DNA from 4 places in the Shewanella sp. MTB7 genome. Region 3 is predicted to be linked to each of the others. Evidence: predicted binding sites of a transcription regulator. Region 3 holds the regulator's gene; each other region holds the start of a gene.
What was found. Region 3 encodes sigma-54, which starts transcription at its own class of promoters, with help from an activator protein. Its sites were predicted from a motif close to GTTGGCACGNNNNTNGNNT; they were not measured.
Positions count from the first base shown of each region.

Region 1: the regulator sigma-54 is predicted to act here: its motif matches at 1,712-1,730, upstream of flgF (flagellar basal-body rod protein FlgF).
Region 2: the regulator sigma-54 is predicted to act here: its motif matches at 4,382-4,400, upstream of HWQ47_RS06095 (P-II family nitrogen regulator).
Region 4: the regulator sigma-54 is predicted to act here: its motif matches at 2,920-2,938, upstream of HWQ47_RS10830 (YccF domain-containing protein).

Region 1 covers NZ_CP085636.1:2,168,229-2,173,902, forward strand. The annotation lists gene flgD (flagellar hook assembly protein FlgD) at 1-107, shown strand, start outside; gene flgE (flagellar hook protein FlgE) at 137-1,498, shown strand; gene flgF (flagellar basal-body rod protein FlgF) at 1,779-2,522, shown strand; gene flgG (flagellar basal-body rod protein FlgG) at 2,533-3,321, shown strand; gene flgH (flagellar basal body L-ring protein FlgH) at 3,332-4,021, shown strand; gene HWQ47_RS09205 (flagellar basal body P-ring protein FlgI) at 4,033-5,124, shown strand; gene flgJ (flagellar assembly peptidoglycan hydrolase FlgJ) at 5,306-5,674, shown strand, end outside.
Region 2 covers NZ_CP085636.1:1,479,151-1,484,824, reverse strand. The annotation lists gene HWQ47_RS06115 (DUF4785 domain-containing protein) at 1-854, shown strand, start outside; gene HWQ47_RS06110 (hypothetical protein) at 919-2,097, opposite strand; gene HWQ47_RS06105 (hypothetical protein) at 2,216-2,575, opposite strand; gene HWQ47_RS06100 (ammonium transporter) at 2,737-3,987, opposite strand; gene HWQ47_RS06095 (P-II family nitrogen regulator) at 4,000-4,338, opposite strand; gene HWQ47_RS06090 (hydrolase) at 4,596-5,138, shown strand; gene HWQ47_RS06085 (hypothetical protein) at 5,188-5,382, opposite strand; gene HWQ47_RS06080 (hypothetical protein) at 5,503-5,674, shown strand, end outside.
Region 3 covers NZ_CP085636.1:5,486,108-5,491,781, forward strand. The annotation lists gene kdsC (3-deoxy-manno-octulosonate-8-phosphatase KdsC) at 111-662, shown strand; gene lptC (LPS export ABC transporter periplasmic protein LptC) at 659-1,216, shown strand; gene lptA (lipopolysaccharide transport periplasmic protein LptA) at 1,292-1,894, shown strand; gene lptB (LPS export ABC transporter ATP-binding protein) at 1,891-2,622, shown strand; gene HWQ47_RS23960 (RNA polymerase factor sigma-54) at 2,774-4,255, shown strand; gene hpf (ribosome hibernation promoting factor) at 4,391-4,678, shown strand; gene ptsN (PTS IIA-like nitrogen regulatory protein PtsN) at 4,681-5,124, shown strand; gene rapZ (RNase adapter RapZ) at 5,121-5,674, shown strand, end outside.
Region 4 covers NZ_CP085636.1:2,558,046-2,563,719, forward strand. The annotation lists gene HWQ47_RS10815 (cytochrome-c peroxidase) at 1-802, opposite strand, end outside; gene HWQ47_RS10820 (PGPGW domain-containing protein) at 1,102-1,329, opposite strand; gene HWQ47_RS10825 (substrate-binding periplasmic protein) at 1,550-2,293, shown strand; gene HWQ47_RS10830 (YccF domain-containing protein) at 2,433-2,840, opposite strand; gene HWQ47_RS10835 (1-aminocyclopropane-1-carboxylate deaminase/D-cysteine desulfhydrase) at 3,081-3,998, shown strand; gene HWQ47_RS10840 (hypothetical protein) at 4,227-4,400, opposite strand; gene HWQ47_RS10845 (chemotaxis protein CheV) at 5,251-5,674, shown strand, end outside.

The DNA of each region.
Region 1 (5,674 bases), 3.0 Mb from region 3:
ATGTCACCAGCGTTTCATTAGGTACGGCCAGTACTGGTGCCATCCTTAATTTACGTGGGGTTGGCGGGATTAAGATTGGTGATGTCTTAGCTGTCTCTGAAAGCTAATTAGAAATGAATTTAAATCGAGGTGAATTATGTCGTTTAACATAGCATTGAGTGGTATTTCCGCTGCCCAGAAAGACTTAAATACTACAGCGAATAACATCGCTAACGTTAACAGCATCGGTTTTAAAGAATCTAGAGCTGAGTTTGCTGATGTTTACGCAAACTCAATTTTTGCTAATGGTAAAACTGCGGTTGGTGGTGGTGCTACGACGAGTCAGGTTGCTCAGCAGTTTCATCAAGGTAGTTTACAATTTACCAATAATGCCTTAGACATGGCGATCAATGGTGGCGGTTTCTTTGTCACATCTAGTGGATTGGATTCACAAGACCACACCTTTACTCGCGCAGGGGCTTTTAAGGTCGACTCCAATAACTACTTGGTTGACTCTCAAGGTAATTTCTTGCAAACGTTCGGTGTAGATAAAGATGGGAATTCGACTTCTGTGAGCTTAACCACAACGAGTCCCGTTATTATTCCAGATTCGGCAGGTAGTCCAAAGAAAACAGATGGAATAGGCATACAGATGAATCTAAATGCGGCAGATTCAACATTAGATCCCGCTGCATTTGATCCCAATGACCGTGATACTTATAACAATTCGACAGCGGTGACTATGTATGACTCTCTAGGTGAGCCTCATGTTATGACAACCTATTTTGTTCGTCCACCTCAAGCGGCATACACGGGTGCAAGCCACTGGGTCGCATTTTATGCCGTTGATGGTAAACAAGTTGATTTGGCCGGTGCCGCAGGTACGTACCAGACCGATGCTAACAGTGATGGAACTGCTGACGGTACAGGCACTGCGACAAATGCTGGTGGCTGGAAAGGTTCGGTAATGACCTATAATGATACCGGTGCTTATACTGGAAGCGATCCCGCTGTTATCTTAACTGAAGAGTTAGGTGTTAATGGTGCTGGTGTTTTAGGTCCTGGAGCCGATGGTACACAGAGTTTGACGGTTAAATTCAATAATCCGACTCAATATTCGTCTACTTTTGAAGTGACTGAATTAACTCAAGATGGCACCACCGTGGGTCGTTTGACTAATGTTGAAGTGGGCGCCGATGGCCTGATTAATGCCAGTTATAGTAATGGTTCCACAGTACCGCTAGCCCGAGTTGCTCTGGCTCGCTTTGCTAATGAACAAGGTTTGACTCAAGTGGGAAACACCTCTTGGAAGGCCAGTTTAGATTCAGGTATTGCACTCGCAGGTGAAGCAAACAGTGGTACATTTGGCAGTATACGTTCGTCAGCACTTGAGCAGTCAAATGTAGACTTGACGACTGAGCTGGTGGATCTTATCTCTGCCCAACGAAATTTTCAGGCTAACTCGAGAACGTTGGAAGTAAACAATACGCTGCAGCAGACGATACTTCAGATCCGTTAATCGCTGAGAAGAACAAGCCGTGGCTTAAAAGCTAAGGCGAATACGACTAGCGGTTACGGAACGCTTCGCTCACAGTAAAGTCAAAAGTAATGCCGTACATTTAAAGCAAAATCAAATAATTGATTTTGCTTTTTTATTAGTCTTAAGTTTTTACCGTAAGCGCCAGCGTTCCGTCATCTGTTGACTCTTTATCTTAGCCTGCGAGACTTTCTAATTGGCACGTAATTTGCTCTATATTATTTAATATAGAGAATTAAGTGAAAGATTGACGGAGGAGCGGATGGACAAATTACTCTACGTCGCGATGAGCGGCGCTAAGCAGAATATGAATTCGCTTGCGGTTCGTGCGAACAACTTAGCCAATGCCAATACTGATGGTTTTAAAGCCAGTATGGCACAAGCCCGTTCGATGCAAGCCTTTGGTGAAGGTTTGCCAACCCGAGTATTTGCAATGACAGAGAGCCCATCGGCAGATTTTTCTTCTGGTCCGATTAAGACGACTGGACGGGATCTTGATATTGCCGTTAATGGCAGTGGTTGGATTGCTGTGCAAGGTGCCGACGGGGGTGAAGCATATACTCGTTCCGGGAGTTTAAGTTTTGATACCTCTGGTTTATTACGTAACGACAGAGGAAACCCAGTAATGGGGGATTCCGGTCCTATCGTACTACCGCTTCCTATTGAGAAAGTTGAAATAGCTCAAGATGGCATTATTTCGGTAAGGCCATTAGGGGCAACAGCTGAAGTGATTGAAGAGGTGGGTCGAATTAAGTTAGTTAACCCAGGCGATCAAAACATGATGAGAGGTGCTGATGGTCTATTCAGACAGATGTCAGGAGAGATAGCACCCGCAGATCCATTTGTTAGTGTTGAAAGTGGCGCTGTTGAAGGCAGTAATGTGAATGCTGTCGATGAGATGGTGTCTTTGATTAGTATACAACGTCAATTTGAGATGCAAGTCAAAATGATGAAAACTGCTGAAGAGATGGACCAAGCATCAGCTTCGTTAATGCGCATTAGCTAGGAGATATATTATGCATCCGGCGTTATGGATAAGTAAGACTGGGTTAGATGCCCAGCAAACAGACATTTCAGTGATCTCCAATAATGTGGCTAATGCCAGTACCGTTGGCTATAAAAAAAGTCGTGCTGTTTTTGAAGACCTCTTATATCAAACCGTCAATCAGGCTGGCGGTGTGAGCGCATCAAATACTAAGCTGCCTAACGGTCTTAATATTGGTGCGGGGACAAAAGTGGTTGCCACGCAAAAAGTGTTTACTCAAGGCAACATGCTCACCACTGATAACTCTTTAGATTTGATGGTTGAAGGGCCTGGTTTTTTTGACATCCAGTTACCAGATGGGACCGCAGCTTATACCCGAAATGGACAATTTACCTTAGATGATACGGGGCAAATAGTGACTTCTGGTTCCGGTTACGTGGTTCAGCCCTCAATTACAATTCCGGATAATGCAACAGGTATTACGGTTTCTGCTGAGGGTGAAGTTTCAGTTAAAACGCCGGGTACTGCAGAGAGTCAGGTGGTTGGTCAGTTAACTATGTCCGACTTTATTAATCCAAGTGGATTAGATCCTATGGGTCAGAATTTATATACTGAAACGGGAGCCAGTGGCACACCCATTCAGGGAACTGCCTCGTTAGATGGTATGGGAGCCATTCGTCAGGGAGCATTGGAAACATCGAATGTTAATGTGACCGAAGAACTGGTGAACTTGATAGAGAGTCAACGTATTTATGAGATGAACTCTAAGGTTATCTCTGCTGTCGATCAAATGCTGTCATATGTTAATCAAAACTTGTAGAGGCATCGACATGAATAAGTTATTGCTTTGGGGCATATTGATAATATTGTTTATGCCAGCATTAGTAGGCTGTAGTTCAACGGGGAGAAAACCCATTGCAGACGACCCTTATTATGCCCCGGTTTACCCAGAGGCTCCACCGACTAAAATTGCGGCAACAGGTTCAATGTACCAGGACAGTCGAGCATCTAGCCTCTATTCAGATATTAAAGCCTTGAAGGTGGGTGATATCATTACGGTGATCCTAATGGAGCAGACTCAAGCAAAGAAAAGTGCTAACAATGAGATTAAAAAAGGCACGGACTTAAGTTTGGATCCTATCTATGCAGGTGGTGGTAATATTACGATTGGTGGGCAACCTATCGATTTGAAATATTCAGACAGTATGAACACTAAACGGCAATCTGATGCAGATCAAAGTAATAGCTTATCTGGCAGTATCTCCGCAAATGTAATGCAGGTATTGAATAATGGCAATTTAGTCATTCGTGGCGAAAAATGGATAAGCATTAATAACGGTGATGAGTTTGTACGCCTTACTGGTGTTGTTCGTTCACAGGATATACGTCCAGATAATACTATCGACTCTCCACGCGTCGCCAATGCACGGATCCAGTACAGTGGAACGGGGACCTTTGCCGAGGTTCAAAAAGTGGGCTGGTTAAGCTCTTTCTTTATGGGCAGTTGGTGGCCTTTCTAAGGGGAATGAAAATGAAACTTAAACTATTTTATCTATTTGTTTTGCTGTTAGTTTCAGGTACTAGTCAAGCACAGAGGATAAAGGATATTGCCAATGTCCAAGGTGTGAGAACGAACCAATTGATAGGTTATGGCTTAGTTGTCGGTTTGCCTGGAACTGGCGAGAAAACAACTTACACAGAACAAACCTTTAAAACTATGCTGAAAAATTTCGGCATTAATTTGCCGGATAACCTAAGGCCAAAAATTAAAAATGTTGCCGTGGTCGCGGTTAGTGCTGAAATGCCCGCATTTATTAAACCAGGTCAAACTCTTGACGTTACGGTTTCAAGTTTAGGAGAGGCGAAAAGTTTGCGAGGAGGCACATTACTGCAAACTTTCCTCAAAGGGGTTGACGGCAATGTGTATGCCATTGCGCAGGGAAGTATGGTTGTCAGTGGCTTTAGTGCTGAGGGGTTGGACGGGTCTAAAGTAATTCAAAATACACCGACAGTGGGTCGTATTCCTAACGGTGGAATTGTGGAAAGAACCGTGATCACACCATTTTCAACGGGTGATCACCTCACATTTAACCTGCGCCGTGCAGACTTTTCGACGGCGAAGAGATTAGCCGATGCCATTAATGAACTGCTTGGTCCAGGAATGGCGAGGCCTCTGGATGCCGCATCAGTTCAAGTCAGTGCACCAAGGGATGTTTCACAACGTGTTTCCTTTCTTGCCACTCTTGAGAATATTCAAGTAGAACCCGCCACTGAATCGGCAAAAGTGATCGTAAACTCGCGTACAGGCACGATAGTTGTCGGTAAAGGTGTTCGTTTGCTGCCTGCGGCGGTGACTCACGGTGGTCTGACGGTGACGATTGCTGAAGCCACTCAGGTTTCGCAACCCAATCCTCTGGCTGGCGGGCAAACAGTGGTGACGGCTAATAGTACTGTGGATGTCGAAGAGGAAGACAGCCGTATGTTTATGTTCAATCCCGGTACGACTCTCGATGAGTTGGTCAGGGCGGTTAATTTGGTCGGAGCTGCACCATCGGATGTGCTCGCGATATTAGAAGCATTGAAAGTTGCCGGAGCCTTACATGGCGAGCTCATTATAATCTAATCTTAATTAGAATCATTATCTTCCAATCTAAAGGCTTAGTTTATCGACTAGGCCTTTAATGTTTCTGAAGGAGAGATTTTAAGAACATTAACAGGACGAGAATTATCTTAGATAACTGGTATGTCTTTTGCATTATGTAGTTATAAACGTCTATTTATTGTCGCAATAGCTGGAATACATTATGGAAAAGCTGTCAAATTCTTCTCACTTTTTGGACCTTGGAGGTCTAGATTCCCTTAGAGCTAAAGCCCAAAAAAATGATAAGGCAGCTTTGAAAGAGGTCGCTCAACAGTTTGAAGGTATTTTTGTACAGATGCTAATGAAAAGTATGCGTGAAGCTAATGCTGCTTTTGAATCTGACAGCCCAATGAATAGTCAGTACACCAAGTTTTATGAACAGATGCATGATCAACAGATGTCTTTGAATCTCTCGGATAAAGGGATGTTAGGGCTCGCAGATTTGATGATACAGCAGCTTTCTCCAGAGACCAGCAAGGTTACTCCTTCATCGGTATTACGTAATGATGGCAATCTTGGTGGCGGTATTGAG
Region 2 (5,674 bases), 2.4 Mb from region 3:
TAAAGCAAAATGATAAGACCAGTAACACTAAGGCTAAGTCATACATCAAATCACTGGCAGATCCTCAGGCTTTAGCCACTGCAGGGCTGACGGATGACTCGAGTGCCCTGCTTCTTTCAGCCGACGCTAAGGCGGGAAAGTATCGTTTGCGAGTAAATGAAAAACTTCAGCCCAATGCCAGCTACATGATCAACGTTAAAGAGAAAAACTCGCCCTATCAATTGAAGTTAACCAGTAAGAATGCTGTTTCATCAACTCAAACGTCCATTCCATTTGAACTTGAGTTAACCAATAGCAAGACGGTTCTAAAGCCGAGTGCGAGTCTAAAGCACGCTGACGGTAGCTTTCAGGCTCTCAAAGTTGAACAAATAAACGGTCAATGGCAAGCCAAATTGCCTGTGGTAAACGCAATGCCTAGCAACAACTTGGGGCTAAGTGAAATTCAACTCCAAGTGAGCACTCAAGTTGCAGGAAAAGCAGTGGTAAGAACCGTTAAAAAGGCCTTTAAGCAGTTTGTGCCCTCGGCTAAGATTCAACCTCAGATCACAAGTCAATGGCTGAATGGGCTTCCAGAGTCACTCACTGTAGCCCTCGATATGAGCCAAGCTGGACGTTTCTCTGTTGCAGGTTACTTGACCGGTGTTGATCAGCTAGGCATCGACAGACCAATCCTTAAAACCGAGTCCGCAAGTTGGTTAACGCCGAATTCAACTGAAATCACCTTGAAACTAGATGCTGAATTAATCGTTAAATCAGGTCTAAACCCACCATATAAACTTCAAGGCTTAACCCTTAAAGATCAGGGACAGATGGCAAGGCTAAGTTACCAAGCCCACGGCCTGACGCTTAATTAACATACACTTATCCATTAACGGAAATGCTCCTTATTTTAAGGAGCATTTCCGTTTTAGCCAATAGTTAATGACTTTTCATTGCATGAAGCTTTGACTGATACCTTAATTTATTATTCTCATCCTGGGTAAGTGCTAATGCCTTCTTCATATTCGTCTGAGCTCTACGTTCATCACCGGTCTTCCAATACGCTCTGGATAAACCAAAATAGAACTCATGACGATAATCCGCCTTTGCAACCGCACGTTTATACCAAAGCAAAGCATCTCGATACTCCTTATCAAAATAGGCTTGTTGAGCGATATCATAGTAGTAATAGGGATTATCTATTCGTTCTAGCTCTAGTATCTTATGAACAGCAGCCCACTCATCAAGTCGGTCTTGTGATCCCAACATCACTGCATAATTGTAGAGGGCATTCATATCTTTATTATCGAGGTCAAGTGCAAGCTTATAAAGGACTTCAGCCTCATTGTTCAACCCTTTATAACGATACAAGACTGCTAACGTATTTAATGCAGGGGCATAATTGGGCATCTGCAGCAGACCCAATTTTAAAAAGCCATAGGCTTTGTCATAGTCCCCCATCACCAAAGACTCTGCTGCCACATTGTTGTAAAACATAGCGATAACTGTCTGCTTATTGATTTTTTTCTTACCATAGCCACGCACTGCTCGCTCAGGCAAAAAATCAACTTGAATCGCGCTTTTCAACATCTGTATACTATTGCTTTCATTCGGAGCCAGTAACCTAAGATTTATGTGGCCATTTACCAGATAAAAACCTCCCTGCTTGTCCCATACTGGTGGAACATCAATCTCCTGAAATTCAACAATAACATTAAGTTCTTTAGCTAAAGCTGCGGTTAATAATACCAAGGATAAGCAGTTTCCCGCTCGCTCTCCAAAGGTTTCACTGGCGACTCGCGTCATATTGTCACGGTATTGAAATGCCCCCTCTTCAGCATTGATATATTTAGCCAACCATTCATGTGCCAACAAACGGTTCGACCGATTCAATTTAGAACGTTGCAGCTCCATTTTAAGCTCTTTTATTGCCTCATCAGGCAGAGAAAAAAGATCCTCTGGTGCAGGAAGTCGTTCCACGCTTACAAAGTGTTCATCATAAAAATATTGTTCAACATGGCTAACACCAGTGACTTCTGAAGTCGAAGTACATGCTTGCAGAAACAGACTAAACAGACACATGATTAGGAGACTAGATTTCGAGAGAATAGATTTCATGATCACCAACTTTAATCGAGCAAGAGGTTATGATCAGTTTACATTAACGAACAAAAAACATGCACAGCAAATGCGTTACAAAAGATTAGCAAATGAGTTGATGACTATATGCCCAAGGTTATTCTACCTTTCCCCTGAGCATAGGAGGTTGATTTACCTCGTCGACTTTAATGTACAACTCTTTGTTTTTATAGTGATAAGGTCGATAAGAAAGACCATTGCATAGGTAATAGATATAGGGGCGAGAAAAAGGGATACAAGCCGCTGGCAGTACCTGCAATATCTGGATCTGCTGCTGCATTCTTAACGCTTGCTTCCACTCATGATCAAGTAATACTTGATCACGCACAGCAAAAGCATCGAAAGGTTCACTGGATTTACGCACCACCACCTGCCCCGCAAAAACGTTATAAGCAAAGAGAGTTATAAACAAAACGAACACTAGATTCGATGCAAACTTACGCCAGCAGATAGCCATAATTCCTCTCCGTCAAATAACACGTTTCATAGTTCAATTATTACACACCAAACAGACACAGCTCAAGTTTTCCCTTGCCTATCCTAGAGACAAAAATGCCAGCCCAATAGAGGCTGGCATTTAATCCAATATCTAGATAATTGGCCCTTAACTAATCAAGTTTAACGTGTACCTTTAATCGATACGAACTCAGGATAAGCATCAATACCACAGTCCGATGCATCCATGCCTTTATACTCATCTTCTTCAGTAACACGGATCCCCATAGTAAGCTTCAACACATACCAAACAACGAAAGAAGCACCAAACACCCAAGCAAAAATAACACCAGCACCATAGAGTTGACCCAAAATCGTTGCATCAGCATTAGAAAGAGGCACTAACATCAAACCAAAAAAACCAGCAACACCGTGAACCGAAATAGCGCCGACAGGGTCATCGATTTTAATGCGATCTAGCGCCACAATAGAGAAAATAACCAAACCACCAGCCACTAAACCTATCACACCAGCCATAGCCAGAGAGGGTGAAAGCGGATCGGCGGTGATCGCAACAAGCCCGGCTAGCGCACCGTTTAAGATCATCGTCAAATCCGCTTTACCCCACACCATCTTACAAACAATTAATGATGACACGGCACCAAATGCCGCAGCTGAATTTGTATTGAGGAAAATCTTAGCAACAGCCGTCGCATTTTCAGTATCAGAAACCAATAACTGAGAGCCGCCGTTAAACCCAAACCAACCCATCCATAAAATAAACATACCCAATGTAGCCATAGGTAAGTTTGAACCTGGTATAGGATTAACCTGCCCATTGGGGCCATATTTACCTTGTCGAGCACCGAGTAATAATACCCCTGAAATCGCTGCAGCTGCGCCAGCCATATGCACGATACCACTACCGGCAAAATCTACAAATCCCGCTTCCGAAAGGAAACCACCACCCCAAGTCCAATACCCTTCAACCGGGTAGATAAATGCTGTCATTACCACGGAAAAGGCCAAGAATGCCCACAACTTCATGCGTTCGGCAACGGCACCGGAAACAATAGACATAGCCGTCGCAACAAATACCACTTGGAAGAAGAAATCAGATTCAAGGGCATGATCGGCATCTGCAGCCTGGTTGCCGATCAGCGTGCCAAGCGAAGGTAACCAACCACCTTCACTGTTATCAACATACATAATGTTATAGCCAACAATCAGATACATCACACATGCAATAGAGTATAGGCAAACGTTCTTGGTTAAGATCTCGGTAGTATTTTTTGATCTAACAAGTCCAGCTTCCAACATGGCAAACCCTGCTGCCATCCACATCACCAAGGCACCAGAAATCAAAAAATAGAATGTATCCAGCGCAAATCTTAACTCTGATACCGTTACACCTAACTTCACTAAATCTTCCATAACATCTCCCCCTTAAAGTGCTTCATTATCTGACTCGCCCGTACGAATACGGATGGCCTGTTCGAGTTCAGTCACAAATATTTTTCCATCTCCAATTTTTCCAGTACGCGCAGCACTGACAATTGACTCGATAAGCAGTTCGAGATTTTCATCCTTAGTCGCAATTTCCAGTTTAACCTTGGGTAAGAAATCCACTTGATACTCAGCACCACGATAGAGTTCTGTATGTCCTTTTTGACGCCCGAAGCCTTTAACTTCAGTCACTGTCATCCCCTCAATTCCCACCCCAGCGATGGCTTCACGAACATCGTCTAATTTAAACGGCTTAATAATCGCGCTGACTAATTTCATCCAGACCTCCAAATTAATAATTATTCTTCTCTTTCATTTATTAATTCAATCATTAGGCCAACTTAACAAACTGTTAACTTTTAATGAGTTAAGATATTAATTACCAATATTGCGACCATCACCCGCACCAAGTAAGTGCAGTTCTAAGCTCATCGCACAAAAATAGCGCGCCTTATTTCTTAGACCAAATACCTATTTGGAAAGGGTATTTTTAACAGTAGAATAAAATGATTATCCAGCAGAGTTGAGTGACATAGATGTTGAAACCACAAGAGTGTGTATTAGTCGTCGTGGATGTTCAGGGCAAATTAGCCCAAATAATGGATCGTAGTGATGAGCTACACCAAACCTTAGTGAACCTAATTAAAGGCACTGCCCTATTTGATATACCCACCCTATGGTTAGAGCAGCTTCCTGACAAACTAGGACCAACCACTCCAGCTGTCCATGAAGAGCTAATAAAATCTTGTCACCCCATAGCTAAACAACATTTTAGCGGCTGGCAAGCTGAGAAGTTTAAAGAGCAGCTGATTGGATTAAACCGTAAACAGATACTTTTAGTTGGTATAGAAGCCCATGTATGCGTTTACCAAACCTGTCATGACCTACTGGATAACTACTTTGATGTCCATCTGGTTGTCGATGCTATCTCATCCCGCACAGCTGCAAACAAACAGCTAGGCATAGAAATGATGCAGGCTAAAGGCGCACAGATCACCAATATGGAATCACTGCTGTTTGAACTTCAACATGAGGCCGTAGGTGAAAGATTTAAGCAGTTACTTAAACTCATTAAGTGACTTGATACTTGTTGGATAACAAGTTTACTGACTTGCCTGATAGCAAGTTTCAAATATCTTTTTGGATTGGTTCATTGGGCTGGCTTAGTGTTTGGTTGGTTTGCTGGATACCATAACTGCAAGGTTGTTTATTGCTTACAACAGATTCAGTCGCATTGTCGGATAACAATGCTTCAAATTTCTTTTTGATGTGTTCATTTGGCTGAGTTGGTGTTTGGTTATTACTTGATAACCATCGCTTCATTGCAGTCTATTGCTTGCAGCAGGCCGATGTGTAAATACTTCTGCGGGACGCTATAAATATGTCCCTATACGCTCGACGGTGGCATCTGACCTATATGGATATAGGAAATGCCGTGGTGACATGGATGTCATAGAACGGCCCTGCCACCAACGCCCTCAGCCGCATTCACACCTGATTGTTTATCTCTTCGATTTAGGTTCTTCGAGTAGCGAACTCATTTTTGAACAAAAGTTTGCTGACTTGCCTGATAGCAAGTTTGAAGTATCTTTTGGGTTCGGTTCATTGGGCTGGT
Region 3 (5,674 bases):
AGGGCTCAAGCCCTCTTTTAACCAATATAAGCCACCTTAAACCTGATGGCAAAACGACTTTCTCCATGCAATGAAAATGCATGGTATTGCGACAACGGAGATTCTTTAATATGTCACACCAAGGCTTTTACGGTCCTATCGAGGATACTGTTTGGCAAAAAGCCAGAAAAATCAAACTCCTAATTTGTGATGTTGATGGAGTATTTTCCGATGGTTTAGTCTACATGAGTAATACTGGCGATGAGCTTAAAACCTTCCACACCCGTGACGGTTATGGAGTCAGATCTCTGCTCACTAGTAATATTCCAGTGGCTATTATTACCGGCAGAAAGTCAAAAATCGTCGCAGACCGCATGACTGCACTTGGGATCACTCACATCTATCAAGGTGTCGATAACAAGCTGGTCCCCTATGAGGAGCTGCTGTCTCTATATCAGGTGAATCCCGAAGAGGTTGCCTATATCGGCGACGATATGGTCGACCTACCAGTGATGGAACAAGTAGGATTATCGGTATGTGTGGCTGACGGTCACCCATACGTTCAACAAAGAGCCGATTTTGTCACCCAGATTAAAGGCGGTCATGGGGCTCTGCGTGAGTTGACAGACTTATTGCTTCTTAGTCAGAATAAGTTCGAAACAGCTCATGGAATGAGTATATGAATAGAGTCACTCTGGCCATTATCGTCTTCTTTGGCACTGCCTTGCTGCTCTACTGGCAAGTGCAATCCAAACGAGGAGAGACAGCGTTAACTATCGATGTTAGCTCACGGCCTGATTACATCGCAGATAATCTTAAAAGTGTTGAATACAATGAACAAGGCTTAGTTAACAGTCGAGTTAGCGCTAAGCATATGGAACACTTTGAAGAAGAGAACATGACCTACTTCACCGATCCTATCTATCTGGTGTACCCTGAACAAGGTCAGGCTCAATGGCAGCTGCAATCGACAAAAGGCACCATGAATAAAGGTTCGGGTAAAGTGATACTCGAGAACAATGTTATTATCAATGCTATAAACTCGCAAGAACCAATTCAATCAATAAAAACCAGTTATCTAGAGTTAGATCTTAATACTATGATCATGACATCCGATAGAGAGATCTACATTACTGGTAGTGACTTTATTATTAAGGGGGTTGGCTTGTATGCCGATCTCAACGCAGAAAGTGTTAAATTGACCAGCCAGGTTAATGGCACATATTCAGCACAATAGTTACCCTCACCTAGAGAGTGCTCAAGTACCTAGGTGATTATAATTGACAATTATTAGGTCAAATTGAAGGAATATATGAAACAAAATACCTGTGTCATCACAGCTTTACTCTGCCTAGTTAGCTTTAGTAGCTTAGCAAAAGTTGATGATTTACGACAAGAAGTTAAAATATCTGCGGCAAGTCAAGAAGCTGATATTAAAAATAATCAAATCATATTTAATGGCCCAGTTGAAGTGACTCAAGGCTCAGTAAGAATACATGCTGATATGCTCAGAGCTTTCACCAAAGAGGGCTCTGGTGGGCGTATTTTGGTTGCCACAGGTAATCCGGCAACCTACTCACAAATAATGGAAGATGGCCGTCCGGCACATGCCAGTGCCAAAGAGATCCGCTACGAACTATCTAAGCGCACGCTTATCTTGAAGGGCAATGCGACACTTGAGCAAGATGGCAGTCAAGTTACAGGCGATCAAATTCAATATAACATTGCTAAACAACAGCTCATTGCCGAGAGCACAGGTAATGATCGTGTTATCACTATAATTCAACCTGAAAGTTATCAAGAAGACACAAAGCCAGAGACACAACCCGCTCCTTCAAAAGCTCAGCCAGAAGCACAAGTTGAACAGCCAAAGACACTAGCCGAATCTGCATTAAACACTCAGGAGATTAAATGAGCTCTTTGACGTTAAAGGCTGTAAACCTAGCGAAAAGCTATAAGAACCGTGCCGTAGTACAAGATGTCAGCTTAACCGTCAAAACCGGCCAAATTGTTGGTCTACTTGGACCTAATGGTGCAGGGAAGACCACCACTTTTTACATGGTCGTAGGGCTAGTTCAAAGTGATAAAGGGCGGATCTTTATTAATGATGATGATCTCACCCTAGATCCTATGCATCTGCGTGCTCGTAAAGGCATAGGCTACTTGCCCCAAGAAGCAAGCATCTTTAGAAAGTTATCGGTCAGAGATAATATTATGGCCGTACTGGAAACTCGAGATGAACTTGATAAAAATGCACGAGAAGAGCAACTAGAACATCTACTGGAAGAGTTTCATATTACTCATATTCGAGATAGTCAAGGAATGTCGCTTTCCGGCGGCGAACGTCGACGTGTAGAGATAGCAAGAGCATTAGCCGCGAACCCAAAGTTTATTTTACTCGATGAACCTTTTGCTGGCGTCGATCCTATCTCGGTCATCGACATTAAAAAAATCATTTTACAGCTCAAGAGTCGCGGTCTTGGAGTGCTTATTACTGATCACAACGTGAGGGAAACATTAGACGTTTGTGAGCATGCTTATATCGTGAGTCATGGAAATTTAATTGCCGAAGGAACACCCGCAGAAATCTTAGACAATCAGCAAGTACGAGCGGTGTACTTAGGAGAACAATTCAAGCTATAGTTAATCTAGGGAATGATTTCCCCCCTAGAAAATGGATATGATACATCGATATTACTCATTCTAATGAAGTGTATTTAGGAAGCGAAGACTTCCAAAATAACTCCAGCAGGCTTTCTCATTTTAATAAGTACAAAGAAGGGAATAGCAGTACATGAAAGCGTCACTCCAGCTCAAAATGGGTCAACACTTAACCATGACTCCACAGCTTCAGCAGGCCATACGTCTGTTGCAGCTATCGTCACTGGAACTGCAACAGGAGATCCAACAAGCACTAGACTCCAACCCTCTACTTGAGTTGGATGAAGAGCAGGTCGACGCAACAGCTGACAATAGCGATGCCAAGATAAATGATGAAACAGATTTCAGTGCTTCCGCTGAAACTGTCGTCGAAAAAGACAGTTCGACATTGGAAACTTCCGAGGCCTTAGCACAAGATTCTATGCCTGAAGATCTGCCTATGGATACCACTTGGGATGAAGTCTATACGGCAAGCCCTAATTCAGCTTCGGGTGCAATGCGAGACGACGATCTCCCCTTTCAAGGTGAAACCAGTGAAGGTTTATTTGAGCATCTTGAGTGGCAAAAGAATTTAACCCCATTTTCAGATAACGATCTCGCCATTGCTACCGCCATTATTGATGCGGTCGATGAACGTGGTTACCTGACACAAAATACTGACGATATTTTAGAGGCTATGGGCGATCCCGAAATTGAACTCGATGAAGTGGAAGCTGTACTTAAACGTATTCAACATTTTGACCCTATTGGAGTCGCAGCACGCGATCTCAGCGAATGTCTTTTCATCCAGCTCGCTCAATACGCTAGCACAACGCCTCATATTGATAACGCCAGACTGTTAATCAAAGAACACCTGGATCTTATCGCCGGCCGAGACTTCCGTCTCTTAATGCGTAAAACCAAACTAAAAGAGGATGAGTTAAGGCAAGCAATAGAGTTGATTCAAACCTTGAATCCCCGTCCAGGACTCGCCATAACACCAAACCGTGATGAATATGTGATCCCTGATGTCACAGTGACCAAGAAAAAAGGTCGTTGGATAGTTGAACTAAATCCAGATTACTTACCCAAAATAAATGTAAACCAACATTATGCATCCATGGCCCGCAGCACTAAAAGTCAGGCAGACAGTCAGTTTATTCGTGGACACTTGCAGGAAGCTAAGTGGTTTATCAAGAGTTTAGAAAGTCGTAGCGATACTTTACTTAAAGTTTCGAACTGCATTGTTAAGTTTCAACAAGGCTTCTTTGAATACGGTGAAGAAGCGATGAAGCCTATGGTGTTAAATGACATCGCTGAAGAGGTCGAGATGCATGAATCGACCATTTCACGTGTCACAACCCAAAAATATATGCACACCCCAAGAGGTATTTTTGAACTGAAATACTTCTTCTCAAGTCATGTGGGTACCGACGACGGTGGCGAATGTTCATCAACCGCAATTCGCGCCTTTATTAAGAAGCTAGTTGCTGCAGAAAACCAACAGAAACCATTAAGTGACAGTAAGATGGCACTACTGTTAGCTGAACAAGGCATTAAAGTAGCGAGAAGAACCATAGCCAAGTACCGTGAGGCTTTGCTCATACCACCATCAAATCAAAGAAAGAGCTTATAGAATATTTTTGAAAATTAAGATATTAATATGTTGAGGTTAAACATTGTGACGTTAGTCAGATACCTAAATATGCAATGTAAACCTCTAATCGACGAGCGTGCTTTCAAACACAATCGAGTCCGGAGGAGTATTTCTATGCAAATTAACGTAACAGGTCATCATATCGAAATCACAACATCTCTTCGTCAGTATGTTGAAGAAAAATTTTCAAAGCTTGAACGACATTTCGATCAGATCAATAATGTGCACGTTATTTTAAATGTTCAGAAAATGCAGCAAATAGCAGAAGCTAAACTTCATCTTGTTGGTGGAGAGGTTTTTGCTATGTCAGAACATGCTGACATGTATGCCGCAATCGACTCCCTGATAAATAAGCTCGACCGTCAGGTTATTAAACATAAAGAGAAGCAAATAAAACACTAACGATGGAATTAAGCACTATCCTGCAGCCGGAATGTACAACTTGCGCCACTCCGGGCAGTAAGAAAAAGGTACTGGAACTTATAAGCGATCTTGCCGCTGTCCAGTACCCTAACCTTTCCTCTCAAGAGATTTTTGAAAGTCTTTTAGCCAGAGAGAAAATGGGCAGCACAGGTATAGGTAACGGCATAGCCATTCCACATGGAAGGTTAGCCAATATTAGTCAACCCGTTGCGGTACTCATAAAGTGCGAGGAGCCAATTGCTTTCGACTCTATTGATAAACAGCCGGTAGATATATTATTTGCACTATTAGTTCCAGCTGATCAATGTGAGCAGCATTTAAGTACCTTATCTGCTATGGCAGAAAAGCTTAATGACAAACTAATTTTAAAGCAGTTACGAAAAACACAAGATGAGTCAGAACTTTATCAGGTGATAACACAATGAAACTGGTTATGGTATCCGGTCGCTCCGGTTCGGGAAAATCTGTCGCCCTCAGGGTATTGGAAGATCTCGGATACTACTGTGTCGACAACTTACCTTTGCCACTTATGGACACATTACTTGAACAGCTCAAAGATAGCACAGACCTTGTGGCTATTAGTGTGGATGTTCGTAATATGCACGAAACAGAGTTAGAGAAACAGCTTTCAAATCTACCAGAAGGTACTGAGCTATTAAGTTTCTTTCTAAACTCAAGCGATGAAGTTCTACTCAAACGTTACAGTGAAACACGTCGTCTCCACCCACTATCAAAAAATAAAACCTCACTCAAAGAGGCGATAGATCATGAAAGAGTGCTGTTAGAACCACTCTCTAAACTTGTCGATCATTATATTGATACCTCAAACCTGAATATTTACGATCTCAGCAACCGAGTTAGGGAGATCTTATTAGGCAGTGTGGATAAAGAGTTAGTCATTAACTTTGAATCATTTGGATTCAAATATGGTATGCCCGTAGAAGCTGATTTTATGTTTGATGTCAGATTTTTACC
Region 4 (5,674 bases), 2.9 Mb from region 3:
ACTTTTGTCCTAACTGAATTTCGGCCATAACATTAATGGCTTCTTCTAAGCTCCAAATTGCACCGTCATGGAAGTATGGGTAGGTTAACTCAATATTTCGTAATGTCGGCACTTTAAATACGTTCATATCTGCCGCATTACCAGTTACCGCAATTCGACCTTCTGCCGGGTTTTTAGTATGGAATGGTTTGATTAATCCCATCTTCATGTACATGGTTCCCCCAACAGCTGGGCCGTTGTGACAGCTCACGCAACCTTTGTTTTTAAATAGTTGATATCCGGCGGTGGCTTCATCAGAAATCGCAGATTTGTTACCCAATAAGTACTGATCAAAAGGACTGTTTGGGGTCACCAGTGTTTTTTCAAAGGCGGCTATAGCATCGGTAATGTTGTCAATTGATATCTTACTATCACCATATACATTTTCAAATCTTGCTTTGTACGCTGGCATAGAGTCGATAGTTGACACGGCAAGATCGTGAGAGAAGCCCATCTCTTTTGGATTGGCAATAGGACCGCCAGCTTGTTCTTTGAGATCTTTAGCACGACCGTCCCAAAACTGTGCTAACCCATATTCAGCATTTAATACTGTCGGTGAGTTGATTGGACCCTCTTGCCAATTATGACCAATTGAAGTTGGTAATGCATCTACACCACCAGTGGAGAGGTTATGACAAGAGTTACACGAAATAAATCCAGACATTGATAGCCGTGGTTCGAAAAAAAGCATCTTACCCAACTCAACTTTTTCTGGCTCAGTGATCATTGTAGATTTAATGATCTCAATAGGTTCTTTAGCCATAACTGGAGAGGTGCAAATTGCAGCAATAATGGCAAGTGCTAAGGGAGAAAATGGTTTCATAATAGACCTTTGATTAAGATGTTTAATTCGATTAAATTTATCGACGTAAACATAATATTCAGTTCTCACATACTTTTATAACACTTTGTTTAGATAGGGACTATCGCATATTTGGATTGATTTTTAGTGAAGTAGATCTCGGACAAGAATGTGAATTTTAGATAGGATCTTAGCTCAAGTTCAAACTTTGCTTGTAAAGTGTGAACTTGATGGTTAAGTATGCTTGCGATATAAACGAGTTAACGTTTTATGCTCCACAGCAGCATTTTTCTATCAAGCCATGCAGCTGATGTCGACAATTGTTTCTGACTTTTACGTAACCAAGTTTTAGCCCAAGGATATTCTAGGCTTAAAATGGCTAAGCCTATCGGTAACAGTAACCAAGCGGGTCCTGGTAAAATGAGCAGTGCAGCTCCTAGTAATGTGAGTCCTCCACCTAGGACTGTTATGGCAGTCTTTCGTAGCATAAGCAGCTTCCCCTTCTTCATCTTTCATTATATTCTCACTATTCTCCCCCTCTTTTGCTAGGCAAAAATTGTAACAAAGGTTGATTTATTTTCGAGCTAAATCATCTATACTTTCAACAAATCACTAATGAGTAATGAATCCGTTTTATTGCTTTAAGGGGATTATAATATCGATGGTGCTACTGGTTTAATTCGCGGTAGTAAAGGCAGAACACTCATTATGGCTCTTGGTTTTCTCGTTGGGATACTTGGAGGGATTGTTGCTACTCAGATAAAAGCTGACACCTTACATCTAGTCTCTCTTCATTGGCCCCCTTACTCCGGAAGTCAGTTAGCAGAGCAGGGCGCTATCATTGCGATAACTCGTGCAGCGGTTAATGTGATGGGTCATGAGCTTGTTGTGGATTTTTATCCCTGGAGTCGAGCTGTGAGGTTGGTTAATAGAAACAATTCTAAATATGAAGGTTACCTACCCGCATATATCTATCCAACTGAAAAATTTGTTTTTTCCGATGTATTAGGTACCAGTCCTTTAGGGTTAGTAGAGCGACAATTACATCCTATAGGCTGGTCAAAAATGGCAGATCTTAATCAATACACCCTAGGTGTTGTCAGTGACTATGTGAATACAGTAGAGCTCGATGCTATGATAAAACTAGGAACTCAAAAGGTTGAAGTGGTTAATTCTGATGAACATAATTTGACTAAAGTGGCTACTGCCAGAATTGATGCTGCAGTGATGGATGTTAATGTGCTGCAGTTCCTACTTTTACAAAAAGAGTTAAAACCTCTGAGCAATAAAGTACAAGTAAATAGAAATATATTAGAAAATAAACAACTAACTATCGCGTTAACTAATAGCCCGCAAGGGCATTTCTGGCGTGATATTGTCAACGCTGGACTTGCCAAAATTGATGAAGACTCAATGCTTTCAACTTATATAGAAAATAGAACAAATAAATAGGTTTTTAAGGTGTTTTTTTACTCAATATGGTCATTTTGAGTGTCGTATCGATGACGTCACTTTAGTTATTTAGATACCCTATTATCTATTTTGGCCCACTCGAGGGCCAGAATAGATCTAGCAGATAGAAATGTAAGCTTTACGCCCTTGTGACAACAGTTTGTCCTATTGGTGTTAAGCTCAATATGGCCAATTTAAGGTGCTGTATACCAAATGGAATACCTATAATTGTAACGAAACAGGCTAGCGCATGAGTCAGGTGACCAATGGCAAGCCAGATCCCAAAAAGTAGAAACCAGACTATATTCCCAATAGTTCCGAAAGCGCCTGTTCCAATATCTTCGTTACCAGTGAGATTTTTTCGATTCATATGGTCTTGGCCAAATGGCCAGAATGTCATCTCACCAATAACAAAGCATGCTCTCCCGAATGGAATGCCTATAATACTAATATAACAAAGTAAACCTGCGAACCACCAGGCAAGTCCCATCACGAAACCACCAAGAACAAACCAAGCGATGTTAAATATCAAACGTAAAACGGCCATTAATAACTCCATAATTAAAGATATAGACTCATAAAAAGATCATAGGTGAGTATACTTTTCATGATTAATATTTTTTATTAAGCTATTTTTGTGCCAAGTTTTCATCTTGCTGTAATTGTTGGGTTTTATTATTTGTTGGCTCTGTCTTATTAGTCAGAAATACTCGTGATTGGCTATTTTGCTCAACTGATCTAAGTGGTAAAATGCGTTAGGAAATACGATTTGACGGTTTATCTCTATATGAAGTTAAGCAATACACCTGTAGATTCAATAAACATGTTTGACAGAGAGATTTTTATTAAACGTGATGATCTTCTACATCCAGAGTTTTCTGGCAATAAGGCGCGCAAGTTTGCTTATTTTCTTGCCCATGATTTTCCTGGAGCAAATAAACTAATCGGTTACGGATCGCCTCAAGCTAACTCTCTTTACTCTATGTCGGCATTAGCTAAACTTCGGGGCTGGGATTTAGACTTTTATGTGGATCATATTGCTGCACAAATTAAGATCCAAACAGAGGGCAACTATGTTGCTGCATGTCAAAACGGGGCAAATGTGATTGACCTTAGTGAGCAGCCGGATAGAGCTGGTCGTGACAGTGCACAATATATAGAAGAAGTTGTATTAGTTAATGAGCCCAACGCATTATTTGTTCCCGAAGGAGGACGTTGTGAGTACGCTGAATTTGGTGTTGCTCAATTGGCTAAAGAGATCATTGACTGGGCAGTTCAAACTGAGCATCCCAATTTAACCGTATTTCTTCCTTCTGGCACAGGTACAACTGCACTGTTTCTTAATAAGCATTTTATCCAGTCAGGTGTAAATATCCGAGTGTTGACTTGTGCATGTGTGGGGGGAGATGATTATTTGAGCCTACAGTTTACTGATCTTTGTCAGATAGAGAAATTTCATCCGCAAATTGTCTCTTTGTCGAGAAAATACCATTTTGGCAAACTATATCGTGAATGCTATGACATGTGGAAACATGTTGGTGAGCAGGGAATTGAGTTTGAACTCTTATATGACCCTATCGGTTGGTTGACGCTTGAAGAATACCTAAGAAAGAGAGGTAAACAAGATCCAATTATGTATATACATCAAGGTGGTTTATTAGGCAATACCAGCATGTTACCAAGGTATAAACGTAAATTTGGATAATGAGTATTAAGAGTTTAGGTTTGAAAGGAAATATTTGAAGTTTTTACCAGTTGGTCAGGCTAAGTATCTGTGAAATTGATACGGCCTAGACCAAAGGTAGATGCTGCTTTAATGCTTAATAGCCGACGTAATGAAGTCAGTCCTATCTGTTCTTTTAAAGAACACTCGATACTAATGAGAGGAGAGTATCGAATTGCATAATGTTAACTTTTATAACTTGTTTTTGATTTACTTGTTGCTTGAAAGCAACCATTTCATAAACGTTAATGCTTCTGTACGCTTTGAAAATGTTTGTCTATTTTTCCCAAGACTATCGGTGAATGCGATAGAAGACTTGTTTAGAGAAATAGAATTTACCGGAAAACTAACTGTGATCTCATGACCATTTACGTTGTACGACATATGTCATACTCCTTTTTATTGTTGTACTGCTTTATTGGCAGTGTATATGTAATTATAAATATCCTTAGCATTTTTGCGAAAGACTAATTTAGGGTTCGATTTGAGCCTACTTAGCTTCTGAATCTTAATCAAGACTATTTTCTATCTATAAATGTTAGTGTTTGTAACAGTCTAGATTTGAAGTTCATTGATTTAGTCAGATTTAATCATAGTAGTAGGACCGTAATATGACCAGTTTTTAGATGCAAACCAGGTGTATTAATATTTTTGCGAGGCATTGACGAGAGGGTCAAACAAAAAGCAAACTACTTTAACTAGGGTACTCAAAATCTATTGTCAGTATACCTGTCGATTTCCAAGTGTCAATATTTATTTAATCAATTATTTTTTGTTTATATCACCAAAATTTAGCAGCCATAAACTGCTGTTTTATTAAATAAGTGATAGTATTTATAGGTGTTATGTCTGAAATTGGTTGTGCAAATGAGATGCTTTCGTCTCTTAATTGTATGGTTATTTTCAGCAGTGCTAGCAGCAGGCTAGGCAAAGGGAGTGTTCATGTCACTTCTGAAGTCGATGGTTTACGTGGAAAACAGGTGATTTAGCTGATGTATAACTTATCGAACAGGCGCCTTTATAGGGGCATTATGGCAATTGTACAAGAACATGGTTCTAGAATTATTCCTGTTGTGTTTATAGCTGCTAAAATATAACTATCTATGGGTAGGTGAGTGTCACGTATGTCATCTTATTCGAATTGTGACTTAAGTTCGACTATGGATTTACTGGCCACCATTAATAAGCATTATTGTCTGAGACTAAGTGTCTCATATTTTCCGAGATTTGTATTATGGCAAAAGTACTCGATTCAGTTGATCAACGCACTAAACTCGTCGGTGAAAACCGTTTAGAACTTCTATTATTTCGGATCAATGCAACTCAATTATTTGCAATAAATGTATTTAAAGTCAAAGAGGTTGTTAAGCTTCCTCCGCTGAGTTCTTTACCTGGTAGCCATGCTAATATCTCGGGAGTCGCTAATATTCGTGGGACCTCAATACCTGTTATAGATCTAAGAGGTGCTATCGGTTTTTCACCTATGAGTGATGATCAGGAGCGCAATTTGATTATCACGGAATATAATCGGAGTGTTCAGGGCTTTATGGTGGGTAAAGTTGAGCATATTGTGAACATGACCTGGAGTGATATTTTGCCTCCACCAAAGACTGCAGGTGTTCATAATTACCTGACCGCTATATGTCGATTAGAGATTG